Regions from separate parts of the Nanhaiella sioensis genome, predicted to be linked through region 1. Evidence: predicted binding sites of a transcription regulator. Region 1 holds the regulator's gene; the other holds the start of a gene.
What was found. Region 1 encodes CtsR, which represses protease genes until heat stress. Its sites were predicted from a motif close to ATGGTCAATAAAGGTCAAACA; they were not measured.
Positions count from the first base shown of each region.

Region 2: a site for CtsR is predicted at 3,365-3,385, ahead of clpP (ATP-dependent Clp endopeptidase proteolytic subunit ClpP). Genes of this name have one in related genera too.

Region 1 is NZ_JBKAEG010000001.1:2,082,269-2,090,353, forward strand. It holds gene clpC (ATP-dependent protease ATP-binding subunit ClpC) at 1-2,025, opposite strand, end outside; gene mcsB (protein-arginine kinase McsB) at 2,022-3,119, opposite strand; gene mcsA (protein-arginine kinase activator protein McsA) at 3,122-3,670, opposite strand; gene V1503_RS09890 (CtsR family transcriptional regulator) at 3,724-4,185, opposite strand; rRNA gene rrf (5S ribosomal RNA) at 4,599-4,714, opposite strand; rRNA gene V1503_RS09900 (23S ribosomal RNA) at 4,798-7,728, opposite strand; rRNA gene V1503_RS09905 (16S ribosomal RNA) at 8,084-8,085, opposite strand, start outside.
Region 2 is NZ_JBKAEG010000001.1:2,659,667-2,667,751, forward strand. It holds gene rapZ (RNase adapter RapZ) at 1-193, shown strand, start outside; gene V1503_RS12260 (gluconeogenesis factor YvcK family protein) at 197-1,177, shown strand; gene whiA (DNA-binding protein WhiA) at 1,425-2,378, shown strand; gene V1503_RS12270 (HPr family phosphocarrier protein) at 2,407-2,664, shown strand; gene clpP (ATP-dependent Clp endopeptidase proteolytic subunit ClpP) at 2,720-3,304, opposite strand; tRNA gene V1503_RS12280 (tRNA-Arg) at 3,513-3,584, shown strand; gene rpoN (RNA polymerase factor sigma-54) at 4,122-5,441, shown strand; gene V1503_RS12290 (glutaredoxin family protein) at 5,475-5,726, shown strand; gene V1503_RS12295 (sugar-binding transcriptional regulator) at 5,861-6,880, shown strand; gene gap (type I glyceraldehyde-3-phosphate dehydrogenase) at 6,928-7,935, shown strand; gene V1503_RS12305 (phosphoglycerate kinase) at 8,080-8,085, shown strand, end outside.

The DNA.
Region 1 (8,085 bases):
ATTAAATCCAACAAACTTATTTCGTCTTAGCGCATCTGCACCAACATTTGATGTCATAATTAATACTGTGTTCCGAAAATCTACTGTACGGCCTTTTGAATCAGTTAACCTACCGTCTTCTAGCACTTGAAGCAAAATATTAAAAACTTCAGGATGTGCTTTTTCAACTTCATCTAGAAGAATAACTGAGTATGGTTTACGACGAACTTTTTCTGTTAGTTGTCCACCCTCATCATGACCGACATAACCTGGCGGTGAACCAACTAGTCTTGACGTCGAGTGCTTCTCCATATATTCAGACATATCAATTCGGATCATGGCATCTTCTTCACCAAACATTGATTCAGCTAATGCTCTTGCTAGCTCAGTTTTACCAACACCGGTAGGGCCTAAAAAAACAAATGAACCGATAGGTCTTTTCGGATCTTTCAATCCAGCACGCGCTCGACGTACAGCCTTGGCAACTGCTTTCACAGCTTCTTCTTGCCCAATTACTCTTGAATGCAGGATTTCCTCTAAATTTAACAATTTATCTGTTTCAGTTTGAGCAAGTTTTGATACAGGAATTCCTGTCCAGCTTGCAACAACTTTAGCAATGTCTTCTACTGTTACCTCACAGTTTTCTTGACCTTGTTTCTGCTTCCAGCTTTTCTTTGTTTCCTCTAATTGTTCTCTTAAGCGTTGTTCAGTGTCCCGTAGAGAGGCTGCTTTCTCAAACTCTTGACTTTGTACTGCTGCATCCTTCTCTTTTCTTATTTCATCTAATTTTTGTTCAAGCTCTTTTAAATTTGGTGGTGTCGTATAAGACCGCAAACGAACTTTTGATCCTGCTTCATCTATTAAATCAATCGCTTTGTCAGGTAAAAAGCGATCTGAAATGTAGCGGTCGGATAATTTTACCGCCTGAATGATTGAGTCATCACTGATTGATACACGGTGATGTGCTTCATACCGATCACGTAAACCTTTCAAGATTTGAATTGATTCCTCATTCGTTGGTTCATCTACTTGTATAGGCTGAAAACGTCTTTCTAACGCAGCATCTTTTTCTATATATTTTCTATATTCATCTATAGTTGTAGCTCCAATACATTGAAGCTCCCCTCTAGCTAATGATGGCTTTAGAATATTTGAAGCATCAATTGCTCCTTCCGCTCCACCAGCACCAATTAATGTATGAAGTTCATCGATAAATAATATGATATTACCTGCTTGGCGAATTTCATCCATTACCTTTTTCAGTCTATCTTCAAATTCACCGCGATATTTAGTTCCTGCCACCACTGTGCCCATGTCTAAAGTCATTACACGCTTATCACGTAGGATTTCTGGTATTTCATTATTTACAATTTGTTGAGCTAACCCCTCAGCAATTGCAGTCTTACCAACTCCAGGTTCTCCTATTAGGACTGGGTTGTTCTTTGTGCGTCTACTTAAAACTTCAATTACACGCTGAATTTCTTTACTTCTACCAATGACAGGATCTAAGCTTCCTTCTCGGGCAATGGCTGTTAAGTCTCGTGCGAGACTATCTAATGTAGGTGTATTAGCATTCGTAGCCGCTCCTCCTTGATGACCTGATGAAGTTTCATTACTCCCTAACAGCTGAAGCACTTGTTGACGTGCTTTATTTAAGCTTACTCCTAAGTTATTTAAAACTCGAGCAGCAACTCCTTCACCTTCTCTGATGAGCCCCAGTAAAATGTGCTCCGTTCCTACATAAGAATGCCCTAGCTTTCTAGCCTCATCCATAGATAATTCTATTACTTTTTTGGCACGAGGTGTGTAATGAATCGTTTGAGTTGTTTCTTGACCCTTACCGATTAACTTTTCAACTTCTTCTTGAATCTTATTAGATTCCAAACCAAGAGCAACTAACGCCTTAGCTGCAATCCCTTCACCTTCGCGAATAAGACCTAATAAAATATGCTCCGTTCCTATGTTATTATGACCTAAACGAACTGCCTCTTCCTGTGCCAATGCCAAAACTTTTTGTGCTCGCTCAGTAAATCTACCAAACATCATAATTCTCGACCTCCAAACTCATTTTGATTGCTTTTTTCCAAGCTTATTCTTTCTCTAATCAATGTTGCCCTACGAATATCACGTTCATGTGATCTTAATGGACCGCCTGCATATTGCTGAAGAAATCCAGGCTGTGTTACAATCATTAATTCATTTAAAATATTACTCGATATATCTTTTATATATCCGATATCAATGCCTAAACGAATGTCAGACAAACATTTAGCTGCTTCTTTTGTCTCCATAACGCGACTATGTGCTAATGTACCATATGAGCGGTATACCCTGTCTTCTAGTTGAATACCAGATGTTTTTACTAATGCTTCTCGTGCAGAGCGTTCTTGAGCAATGAGTTGCTGCACCACACTTTCTAGGTCATTCACAATATCAGTTTCAGATTTTCCAAGTGTTACTTGGTTTGATATTTGAAATATATTACCTAATGCTTCGCTACCTTCACCATATATTCCTCTAACAACTAGACCAAGTTGATTGATTGCTGGAATAATTCTACTCATTTGTTGGGTTAATATAAGTGCAGGCAAATGCATCATGACCGATGCCCTTAATCCAGTACCAACATTCGTTGGACAGCTAGTCAAATACCCTTTCTGTTCATCAAACGCATAGTCTACATGTGTTTCAATCCAATCATCCAACTCATTAGCTTTTTCCAGAGCTGCACTAAGCTGAAACCCAGGAAACAAACATTGAATTCGTATATGATCCTCTTCATTTATCATGATACTTACTTCTTCATTTTCTGATAAAATACAAGCTCCAAAAGGCGCATCTTCGGCTAATTGAGGGCTAATGAGATGCTTTTCAACTAGTACTCTTTTTTCAATAGGTTGCATTTCATTCATCGCTAATAATTCTAGCTTCCCAAAAGATTCCGGCGCTTTTTCTTCACATACCAATTTAAATAATTGAATGATCTTATGCGCTTCTTCGTTTGTTATGACAGTAGGAAACCATATATTTTCTATATTTCGTGCAAGTCTAATTCTACTAGAAAGTACGATATCTGATTCAGGGCCATCCTCACTCATCCAGGAGCTTATTGCTTTTTGTAGAAACCGCTGAAGTGACATAGTTATCCCTCCCCCATGTCTATCTGACTTAAACTTCGTTCTAAAGCCCTAACCTTATCACGAACTTCTGCTGCTTTTTCAAACTCCTCACTGACTATATACTCCTGAAGTGTTTGTTTATATTGTTCTATTTGCTTACGTAAGTGTATATTTCCACCTATCCTTGTCGGGATTTTTCCAGAATGAATTGTGTTTCCACTATGAAACCTCTTGAGTATAGGAGTTAAATGATTTTTAAACGTTTTATAACATTCAGAGCATCCAAATTTACCAATGTTTAAAAATTGAGTATAAGTCATTTTACATTTGTCACATTGAATAACCTCATTTTGATGAAATGAATTACGTTGTTTTTCTTGTAGAGAAGGTTCCATATTGAGTAGCCCTGCTATTAAGTTATTAATCGAAAAGCCTTGATTATTTGCAAGCATAAACATTTCTCCTTTTTCCTGTGCACAATGCTCACAAACGTGGGTTTCAGCTTTTTCTCCGTTGATAATTTTTGTAAAGTGTAACGTTGCAGGTCTCTTGTTACATTCTTGACATATCAATGACTTCACCTCTCCTGTCTAGATTATTAATATCATCTGAAATCCTCATACCATTAATTGTATTTTAGTGATGTCAACATCGCAATGAGTATTCTAGATCGTAATTCATCTCTATCTGGAAGGCTAATATATAAGATTGATCGATCAACAGTACTCAACATGATTTTTGCTTCTCTTTCAGTAATAACCTCTTCTTCAATTAATCGACCTATAATATTTTCAGCTATTGTTTGAGAGATTCTTGGACCAATTAACGTTAATAGTTGTTCAATTAAGTGGGTATCATCATGAGACTGCACTTTCATTATTCGTATATAGCCACCGCCACCGCGTTTACTTTCTACAATATAACCACGTTCCATTGTAAAACGTGTATTTATCACATAATTAATTTGAGATGGTACGCATTGAAATTTATCTGCTACTTCATTTCTTTTTATTTCAACAATATCTTGATCATTCATTTCTAGAACGCTTTTCAAATATTGTTCAATAACATCAGATATATTTCTCATTCAACCCCTCCTTTCATTGACTTTGACTATATTTGACTTTACATTTACTATATAGTGAATTGGAAAAAAGCGCAAGAGACTCGAATTAGCTAATTTAACAGCCCGACCATAGACTACAAATATATCCTTGCCATTTATTTAATAAATCAAAACAAGAAAAGCCTAACGCCTTTTCATAAAAACAGATGGATATGAAATGCTTTTTATAGTCTTTATACAAGAAGATGCTCCGAACGTTAGTTATATTCGTGTTTAGTTTTTATTACAAATTGCAACAGATTAATACGAAAACAACTAAAAGAAAAGATGTCATAAACGCTAGCTTGATGCAATTAATTAAGGCAAAAGCAAATTAGCTAAAAAATTGTATAGAAAAAAGCCAGAGGATTATATCTTCCTCTGACTTTTGTATTGCCTGGCAACGTCCTACTCTCACAGGGGGAAACCCCCAACTACCATCGGCGCTGAAGAGCTTAACTTCCGTGTTCGGTATGGGAACGGGTGTGACCTCTTCGCCATCGCCACCAGACATAATATATAGGAATAAGTTAATATTCCTTCAAAACTAGATAATAGACATTCATTGAACAAAGCTTGCTCTGCATTTCTAACTTGGTTAAGTCCTCGATCTATTAGTATCTGTCAGCTCCACGTGTCACCACGCTTCCACCTCAGACCTATCAACCTCGTCATCTTCGAGGGATCTTACTAGCTTACGCTATGGGAAATCTCATCTTGAGGGGGGCTTCATGCTTAGATGCTTTCAGCACTTATCCCTTCCACACATAGCTACCCAGCTATGCCCTTGGCAGGACAACTGGTACACCAGCGGTGTGTCCATCCCGGTCCTCTCGTACTAAGGACAGCTCCTCTCAAATTTCCTACGCCCACGACGGATAGGGACCGAACTGTCTCACGACGTTCTGAACCCAGCTCGCGTACCGCTTTAATGGGCGAACAGCCCAACCCTTGGGACCGACTACAGCCCCAGGATGCGATGAGCCGACATCGAGGTGCCAAACCTCCCCGTCGATGTGGACTCTTGGGGGAGATAAGCCTGTTATCCCCGGGGTAGCTTTTATCCGTTGAGCGATGGCCCTTCCATGCGGAACCACCGGATCACTAAGCCCGACTTTCGTCCCTGCTCGACTTGTAGGTCTCGCAGTCAAGCTCCCTTATGCCTTTGCACTCTTCGAATGATTTCCAACCATTCTGAGGGAACCTTTGGGCGCCTCCGTTACTTTTTAGGAGGCGACCGCCCCAGTCAAACTGCCCACCTGACACTGTCTCCCGAAGCGATTAGCTCCGTAGGTTAGAATTTCAATACAGCCAGGGTAGTATCCCACCGACGCCTCCACCGAAGCTAGCGCTCCGGTTTCTACGGCTCCTACCTATCCTGTACAAGCTGTACCAAAATTCAATATCAGGCTACAGTAAAGCTCCACGGGGTCTTTCCGTCCTGTCGCGGGTAACCTGCATCTTCACAGGTACTATAATTTCACCGAGTCTCTCGTTGAGACAGTGCCCAGATCGTTACACCTTTCGTGCGGGTCGGAACTTACCCGACAAGGAATTTCGCTACCTTAGGACCGTTATAGTTACGGCCGCCGTTTACTGGGGCTTCGATTCAGAGCTTCTCCTTACGGATAACCCCTCCTCTTAACCTTCCAGCACCGGGCAGGTGTCAGCCCCTATACTTCGCCTTGCGGCTTCGCAGAGACCTGTGTTTTTGCTAAACAGTCGCCTGGGCCTTTTCACTGCGGCTTCTCAGGGCTATTCACCCTAAAAAGCACCCCTTCTCCCGAAGTTACGGGGTCATTTTGCCGAGTTCCTTAACGAGAGTTCTCTCGCTCACCTTAGGATTCTCTCCTCGCCTACCTGTGTCGGTTTGCGGTACGGGCACCTCTCACCTCGCTAGAGGCTTTTCTTGGCAGTGTGGAATCAGGAACTTCGGTACTATATTTCCCTCGCCATCACAGCTCAGCCTTTATGACAAGCGGATTTACCTACTTGTCAGCCTAACTGCTTGGACGCACATATCCAACAGTGCGCTTACCCTATCCTTCTGCGTCCCCCCATTGCTCAAATGGTGAGGAGGTGGTACAGGAATCTCAACCTGTTGTCCATCGCCTACGCCTTTCGGCCTCGGCTTAGGTCCCGACTTACCCTGAGCGGACGAGCCTTCCTCAGGAAACCTTAGGCATTCGGTGGAGGGGATTCTCACCCCTCTTTCGCTACTCATACCGGCATTCTCACTTCTAAGCGCTCCACCAGTCCTCTCGGTCTAGCTTCGCTGCACTTAGAACGCTCTCCTACCACTGTCCGTAAGGACAGTCCACAGCTTCGGTGATACGTTTAGCCCCGGTACATTTTCGGCGCAGAGTCACTCGACCAGTGAGCTATTACGCACTCTTTAAATGGTGGCTGCTTCTAAGCCAACATCCTGGTTGTCTATGCAACTCCACATCCTTTTCCACTTAACGTATACTTTGGGACCTTAGCTGGTGGTCTGGGCTGTTTCCCTTTCGACTACGGATCTTATCACTCGCAGTCTGACTCCCAAGTATAAGTCTTTGGCATTCGGAGTTTGACTGAATTCGGTAACCCGTTGGGGGCCCCTAGTCCAATCAGTGCTCTACCTCCAAGACTCTTCACTTGAGGCTAGCCCTAAAGCTATTTCGGAGAGAACCAGCTATCTCCAAGTTCGATTGGCATTTCACCCCTACCCACACCTCATCCCCGCACTTTTCAACGTGCGTGGGTTCGGGCCTCCATTCAGTGTTACCTGAACTTCACCCTGGACATGGGTAGATCACTTGGTTTCGGGTCTACGACCACGTACTATTTCGCCCTATTCAGACTCGCTTTCGCTGCGGCTCCGTCTCTTCAACTTAACCTTGCACGGGATCGTAACTCGCCGGTTCATTCTACAAAAGGCACGCCATCACCCATTAACGGGCTCTGACTACTTGTAGGCACACGGTTTCAGGATCTCTTTCACTCCCCTTCCGGGGTGCTTTTCACCTTTCCCTCACGGTACTGGTTCACTATCGGTCACTAGGGAGTATTTAGCCTTGGGAGATGGTCCTCCCAGCTTCCGACGGGATTTCACGTGTCCCGCCGTACTCAGGATCCACTCTGGAGGGAACGAAGTTTCAACTACAGGGTTGTTACCTTCTTCGACGGACCTTTCCAGATCGCTTCGTCTACTTCGTTCCTTTGTAACTCCGTATAGAGTGTCCTACAACCCCAAGAGGCAAGCCTCTTGGTTTGGGCTTATTCCGTTTCGCTCGCCGCTACTCAGGAAATCGCTTTTGCTTTCTCTTCCTCCGGGTACTTAGATGTTTCAGTTCCCCGGGTCTGCCTTCAATACCCTATGTATTCAGATATTGATACTGCTCCATTACGAACAGTGGGTTTCCCCATTCGGAAATCTCCGGATCAATGCTTACTTACAGCTCCCCGAAGCATTTCGGTGTTAGTCCCGTCCTTCATCGGCTCCTAGTGCCAAGGCATTCACCGTGCGCCCTTTCTAACTTAACCTTAAACAAATGATCAACTTCGAATCTCATCGTCAGCTTCGTTCTTCCACTGCTCATGTATGCAAGATACACTCCGCTGCTCCAGAACTTTACTTCCTCGACCTTCTCGTTGCTAATTTGCTTTTTTTATTTGACCAACGGTCAAACCGTCATCAAATAATGAAAAAAGATTTTCACTTTCTTCAATGAATGTGTCGTTATTATCTAGTTTTCAAGGAACATCGGTAAAAAATAGCCATCGAATTTCTTCGTCAGCTTGTTGTTTACCTTCTTCATTTTGAGAGAATGTTCTCTCAAAACTAAACAAAAACAAAAGCGTCTTTTTATATGAAGTCTAGCTTCACATATTTCCTTAGAA
Region 2 (8,085 bases), 580 kb from region 1:
AGTTGTTGATTTATTGACTTTTATGCTGCCACATTATAAAAGAGAAGGAAAGAGCCAGCTCATCGTTGCAATTGGATGTACTGGTGGTCAGCACCGCTCCGTAACACTAGCGGAGTATTTAGGTCAGTATTTTGAAAATAGCTATAAAACTCGTATATCTCATCGAGATATTGACAAGCGAAAGGAAAAATAATACATGGAAAGAAAAAAACAGCCTAATATTGTAATTATAGGCGGAGGTACAGGCTTACCTGTCTTATTGCGGGGCTTAAAGCAATACCCTGTGAATATCACCGCTATCGTTACAGTGGCTGATGATGGTGGGAGCTCAGGAAGACTTAGAAACGAGCTTGACATTCCACCACCTGGTGATATTAGAAATGTGTTAGTAGCTTTATCAGATGTTGAACCATTGGTTGAAGAGTTGTTCCAGTATAGGTTTGAGGATGGCAATGGTTTGTCTGGACATTCATTGGGAAATATTATCTTAGCTGCAATGACAAATATAACAGGCGATTTTGTTCATGCAATTGGAGAAATGAGCAAAGTGTTAAACGTGAGAGGTCAAGTGTTACCAGCTGCTAATAGAAGCGTTAATTTGCATGCTGAAATGGCAGATGGAACATTGGTATCTGGAGAATCAAAAATACCTGATTATGGAAAGAAGATCCAACGTGTCTTTTTGACACCAGAAGATGTTAAGCCGCTTTCTGAGACAATAGCAGCAATACGCGAAGCAGATTTAATTGTTATTGGCCCCGGAAGTTTATATACAAGTATTTTACCTAACCTATTAGTTTCTAATATAGGAAAAGAGGTTTGTGCTGCAACAGCAAAAAAGGTCTATATGTGTAATGTGATGACTCAGTTTGGAGAAACATCAAACTATACAGCAAGTGACCATGTTAGAGCACTTTATGATCATATGAAATGCGATTTTCTTGATGTGATTATGGTGAATGAAGAGGAAATCCCTGCGTACATTATGGATAGATATGCAAAAGAAATGGCTCAACCAGTCATATATGATATCGAACGATTAAAGGATTTAGGGTTAGATATTATTCACGATAATATTATTAGCTTTGAAGATGGAGTCATTCGACATGACACAAAGAAAGTAGCATCTCTCTTATACTCACTTTTACAGAATGTTCACAAAATCCATGGAATGTAACGGTCGTATACAAAGTACTCATTTACCTTTTATGTACGAGTGTGATAGCATTTTAATGGAACTACTTAATTTTTGAATGCAAAATACAATTTTGTTTGTATTTGCATATACTAGTTATATTGGAAGGAGTCAAGGAGGTTGCTCAATGTAAGTAACCTCAGAGGTGACAGAAGCTATACCGCCTTATTCTGCGTCGACCTTTTTGTCCTCCTATTTAACGGCATATAGATAAAAGGGGCTGAGAGGTATGTCATATGCATCAGAGACCAAAAAGGAACTCACAAATATTGAAATTAAAGATTGCTGTGCAAAGTCAGAGCTCTCTGCATTAATAAGAATGAATGGGTCATTAACTTTTTCAAATCGTAAACTCATTGTAACTATCCAAACTGAAAATGCAGCAATTGCAAGACGTATCTATACATTGCTAAAGAGATTGTATGATGTCTCAGTTGAACTATTAGTTAGAAAAAAAATGCGTTTGAAAAAGAATAATGTATATATTGTTCGCTTAATTGAAAGCGCTAAAGGTATTCTTGAAGACTTAAAAATCATCGATGAAGGTTTCTCGTTTCTTGGAAGGATTTCAGATGACTTAATTAAGAAAAAATGTTGTAAAAGATCTTATTTACGTGGAGCTTTTTTAGCAGGCGGATCGATCAATAATCCAGAAACGTCTTCATACCACCTAGAGATATTTTCGTTATATCGGGAACATAGTCAAGCACTTTGTGAATTAATGAACACCAGCTTCCAATTAAATTGTAAAATGATTGAAAGAAAAAAAGGCTTTGTAACGTATTTAAAAGAAGCTGAAAAGATTGCTGAATTTCTAAATATTATCGGTGCCCATAGTGCATTGTTAAGATTTGAAGATGTCCGTATTGTTAGAGACATGAGGAATTCAGTTAATCGCTTAGTGAACTGTGAGACTGCCAATTTAAATAAAACAGTCGGTGCAGCTATTAGGCAAGTAGAAAATATTCGGTATATTGATGAAACAGTAGGGCTTAGTTCACTTCCCGACAAGCTTCGAGTTATTGCAGAGCTAAGAATTACTTATCAAGATGTTACATTAAAGGAACTAGGTGAAATGCTACCTGGTGGAAGCATTAGTAAGTCAGGGATTAATCATCGCCTTCGAAAAATAGATGAAATCGCAGACAAGCTGCGATCAGGTCATTCTATTAAAACAAAATAATAGCTTTTGAAAAAGGGAGGAACATGAAATGGTTGAAAAAAAAGTAGAGGTACAATTGAAAACAGGATTACAAGCTCGACCAGCAGCTCTATTTGTTCAAGAGGCGAATCGTTACGCTTCAGATATTTTTTTAGAGAAGAATGGCAAAAAGGTAAATGCTAAAAGCATTATGGGCCTAATGAGCTTAGCGGTTAGCAATGGTTCAACAATTACATTGTATGCTGATGGGCAAGATGAAGAAGAAGCACTTGAAGCATTATGTAATTTTGTTATTCAAAATGGCTAAATAAAACCCTCTCACAACAGTGAGAGGGTTTTTTGCTTATTTAGTAAGTAGATGATTACTTCGCTGGGTGTAGAACTTTATCGATTAAGCCGTATTCTGTGGCTCTTTCAGCAGTCATAAAGTTATCACGCTCTGTATCACGTTCGATCACTTCTAATGGCTGACCAGTACGATCAGAAAGGATGCCATTTAATTTATCACGTAAGAATAAAATGCGCTTCGCAGCAATTTCTATTTCAGTTGCTTGACCTTGAGCACCACCTAGTGGTTGGTGAATCATCACTTCACTATTTGGTAAAGCAAAACGCTTGCCTTTCGTACCAGCAGCTAATAAAAATGCACCCATTGATGCTGCCATTCCTATACACATTGTTGAAACATTAGGTTTAATAAACTGCATCGTATCATAAATTGCCATTCCTGCAGTAATTGATCCTCCAGGACTATTTATATACAAAGAAATATCCTTTTCTGGGTCCTCTGCTGCAAGAAATAGAAATTGGGATACAATTGAGTTTGCTACATTATCATCTATAGCGCTACCTAACATTATAATACGATCCTTTAATAATCGTGAGTAAATGTCATATGCTCTTTCTCCGCGATTTGTCTGTTCGATAACAGTAGGAATTAGATTCAATTTAATTATCCTCCTTTTTAAACTTTATTTAGATATTTATGTAATTTTTATCATACACCTATGGTCAATAAAGGTCAAACGAAAAGTACTAACAATACTATCTTATTCATGTTTTTTTAAATCCATACCTGCTATACCTAAATACTACTGAATTCTGCTTGCATTGTACATCAATCTAACATATAATATTGAAAGCAATCTGTTATATGCCCTCGTAGTGTAGTGGATAGCACGAGAGATTCCGGTTCTCTTAGGGTGGGTTCGAATCCTGTCGAGGGCGTTACATAAGAGAAAAAATCTTCTTTTTAAAAGAAGGTTTTTTTTGTTCAAGAAACTTGGAAGGGAAGAGCGCCTTTAAATGATAGAGCTTCAGATGAATAAGGTGCTTTTTAATAGTTGTCTAGATTCGCCTCGAGACGTTTCGCTTCAAACCATAAAGGCAAAAATCGCCTTCACAGTTTGAAGCTCCAACGCTTATCGAGGCTGAGCAAGTCGTCTCCACTTTTCTAACTGTCTAACTCCAGCACCTATCGAGTCGTTTCACCATTACACCCAAAGGCAAAGAGCGCCTTTATGTGTGATGATTCCAGCGCTTGAAGTGGATGACCAAGGAGCTTCCGTTTTTCTAGATGTCCAGCTTTGCCTTCTAGCCTTTCGAGGTCACTTCACCTTTTCATTCAAAGGCAAAAATCGCCTTCAAATGAAAAGCTTCCAGTGCTTGTCGAGTCTGCTTAGTCGGCGTCGCTTTTCTAACTTCCATTGTTTTACCATACACCTATTATCTCATATATTGTAAAATAGATATGGGGTGGAGAGCATGGAAATGAGACCGGGGTTATTTCAAGAACAAACGTTAAAGCTTACGATGACTAAGGAACTATCTCAAGCAATTGAGCTTCTTCAATATTCCTCTCAAGAACTACTTACCTTTTTACATGATATAGCTATAGAAAATCCTCTTGTTGAGATACAGGAAAGTACACCATTTGATATACCTAGAAAAAAAACTTCCAACACATCATCTCAAAGTAAGCAACATAATTGGTTGGAAAATATCGGGGGAGAGCCTGAAAAACTATACGATCATCTTCGTTCACAAATATTACTATTACCAATAAGTAATATAGAAAGAAATGTTGTTGATCATCTCATAGAAAATATAGATAATAACGGTTATCTTCATTTTGAGGCTCAAGATGTCATTAATCGCTTTGGGGTTACTGCGCAGGATATAACTAAATGTGTAGAAATTATTCAAAACCTTGATCCAGTGGGAGTTGGGGCAAGGAGTGTTCAAGAGTGCTTGCTTATACAGCTACAAAGGGAGCAGCATAGGAACGAATTAGCTGAAGTTATTATTAAAGATTACTTTGAATTGTTTGCACAAAAATCGTGGAAGGCTTTGGCGAAGATTTTGAATGTAAAGCCTAAAGAGATTCAACAAATATTTGATCATATACAATTATTAGAGCCTCGTCCTGGACATATTTTTCATCATGAACAGACAACCTATATTATTCCTGATATAATTATTGAACGCAAAAATGGACATTTTGAAGCTGCTATTAACGAAGATTATTTTCCAAAGCTATCATTTAACGTCCAATATGAGCAAGACCTATCTAATGTAGATGATGAGAAAGTGAGTGCTTTTGTAAGAGAAAAAGGTTTACAATGGGGATGGATTATCAAGAGCCTCGAACAAAGAAAGCAGACGTTATTAAGTGTTACAAAACAAATCATATTGAGGCAGACGAATTTTTTTGTTCATGGGTTATCATCTTTGAAACCCCTTACAATGAGAGAGGTCGCAGAAGTAGTCGGATGTCATGAATCTACTGTCAGTAGAGCCGTTAAAGGAAAATATGTACAGACTCCCTTTGGTTTAGTTGAAATGAAGGTATTTTTCAGTAGTAGTCTCAATACGTCTTCTAATGAAGATGCTTCTTCAACAAGAGTTAAAGAGTTAATACAGCAAATGATAAACGAGGAAGACAAAGCAAGTCCGTTGTCTGACCAAAAACTAGTTAATCTGTTAAATAGAGATTTCAAAATCATTGTGTCACGAAGAACAATTGCAAAGTATAGAGATCAATTAGGTATCTTGTCTTCTTCAAAAAGAAAAAGATATGATTGAAGAAGGCGTTTTTGTTTTGAAAGGATGAAAGATATGAGCAAAACAGTAATCATGTATACGAAGGAAAACTGTCCTTTATGTGACAAAGCTCAAAAAATATTAGTTGAACTACAAGCTGAAATTCCTTTTCAACTTGAATTAACTGATATTTACAAGGATGATCAGCTATTAGAGAAATATCAGTTAATGATACCTGTAGTTGAGATAGCGGGCGAAGAAATTGCGTATGGAGTTATTCACAAAGATGTAATAAAAAAGCGCTTACAGCAAGGATTAAATGGTTGATTAAAGGGGTCAGTCCTGTTAGAATAAGAGTTGTAACAGGGGTGATTTTTTTTACCACATGCGGGACATAATATGTCATAGGTGGACTTTAAAAGTCCCGGATGGTAATTTCACCAATTTTAAGGAGAACTGCAATGCGTTCATTAATTGAAGTTCAACAAAAATTATTACCTAACCTTCTAGAGGTTATGCAAAGGCGCTATCAAGTTTTACAATATGTAAGGTTAATGCAACCTATAGGCAGAAGAAGTTTATCACTTAGCCTAGGTATGAGTGAAAGGGTCTTACGTGCTGAAGTACAATTCTTAAAGGATCAAGATTTACTTTCTGTACAAGCGTCTGGTATGACAATTACGAAAGATGGTGTCTACGTTCTTCGGCAGCTTGAGGAGATGATGAAGGAAATCTCTGGACTAAAGCTACTTGAAGAGAAGGTTAAGAAAAAATTAGGCCTACAAGAAGTAATTGTAGTATCAGGGGATAGTGATCAATCGGCTTGGGTTCAGAAAGAAATGGGCAGAGCGAGTGTTGCATGTATTAAAAAGCGCTTGAAAGATAACAGCATCGTTGCGGTAACTGGAGGTACGACTTTAGCTGCTGTAGCAGAGATGATGACTCCCAATACCGAAAGTAAGGAAACCTTATTTGTTCCTGCACGAGGTGGCTTAGGAGAGAATGTAAAAAATCAAGCGAATACGATATGTGCAAAAATGGCTGAAAAAGCAATGGGTAACTACCAACTGCTTCATGTCCCAGATCAAGTTAGTACTGAAGCCTACCAATCGATTATAGAAGAACCTGCGATTAAAGAGGTACTCACGCTTATAAAATCATCCAGTATAGTTATACATGGTATCGGAGACGCTAAAACTATGGCTATACGCCGAAAAACTTCAGATGAAGATATGAAGAAAATCGAAATGGCGAATGCTGTAGCAGAAGCCTTTGGATATTACTTTAATAAGCATGGAGAAGTCGTATATAAAGCTCAAACGATTGGCCTACAACTTGAAGACCTAAAACATAATAAATCAGTAATAGCAATTGCTGGTGGTGGCTCAAAGGCTAAAGCAATTAAAGCCTATTTTAAACAAACAAGTAACGCCTTGCTCATTACCGACGAAGGTGCTGCAAAAGAGTTAGTTAAGGGTTAATCCCTACCTAATATATTTAAGCTTTCTATTTTAAGGAGGAAATTATCATGACTGTAAAAGTTGGTATTAATGGATTTGGCCGTATTGGTCGTATCGTATTTCGTGCTGCATTAAAAAACCCTAATATTGAAGTAGTTGCTGTTAATGATTTAACAGATGCAAATATGCTTGCTCATCTTTTAAAATATGACTCAGTTCATGGAAAATTAGATGTTGATGTAACTGTTAATGGTAACAATTTAGTAGTTGACGGTAAGGAAATCCTTGTAAAAGCAGAACGTGATCCAGCACAACTTGGTTGGGGAGATCTTGGAGTTGATGTTGTAGTTGAGTCAACTGGACGTTTCACTAAGCGCGTTGATGCTGCTAAACATATTGAAGCTGGTGCTAAAAAAGTTATTATTTCTGCTCCTGCATCAGATGAAGATATTACAATTGTTATGGGTGTAAACGAAGATCAATATGATGCTGCAAACCACCACGTAGTTTCAAATGCATCTTGTACTACAAACTGTTTAGCACCATTTGCTAAAGTATTAAATGATAACTTTGGTATCCGTCGTGGTATGATGACGACTGTTCACTCATATACAAATGACCAACAAATCTTAGATTTACCACATAAAGATTACAGACGTGCTCGTGCAGCTGCTGAAAATATTATTCCAACGACTACTGGTGCTGCAAAAGCTGTGTCATTAGTATTACCTGAATTAAAAGGAAAATTAAATGGTATGGCTATGCGCGTACCAACTCCAAACGTTTCTTTAGTTGACTTAGTTGCTGAGGTTGACAAAGAAGTTACTGCTGAAGAAATTAATGCAGCTTTCAAACAAGCTTCTGAAGGCGACCTAAAAGGAATCTTAAATTACAGTGAAGAGCCATTAGTATCTGGCGATTACAACGGTGACCCTGCTTCATCTACAATTGATTCACTTTCAACAATGGTTATGGAAGGAAATCTTGTGAAAGTTGTATCTTGGTATGACAATGAAAGTGGATATTCTCATCGTGTTGTTGATTTAATTGACTACATGGTTTCAAAAGGCTTGTAAGATAACATAAATACATTGCAATAGGGGAGAGGGGAAGTATTCCCCCTCCCTTTACTTAAGAAAAGAGAATTTGATATAAATACTTCGCTTATCATGATTTAGTAATGATTATGAAGAATCATCAGAAATGGAGGCCTTTTGCAAATGAAC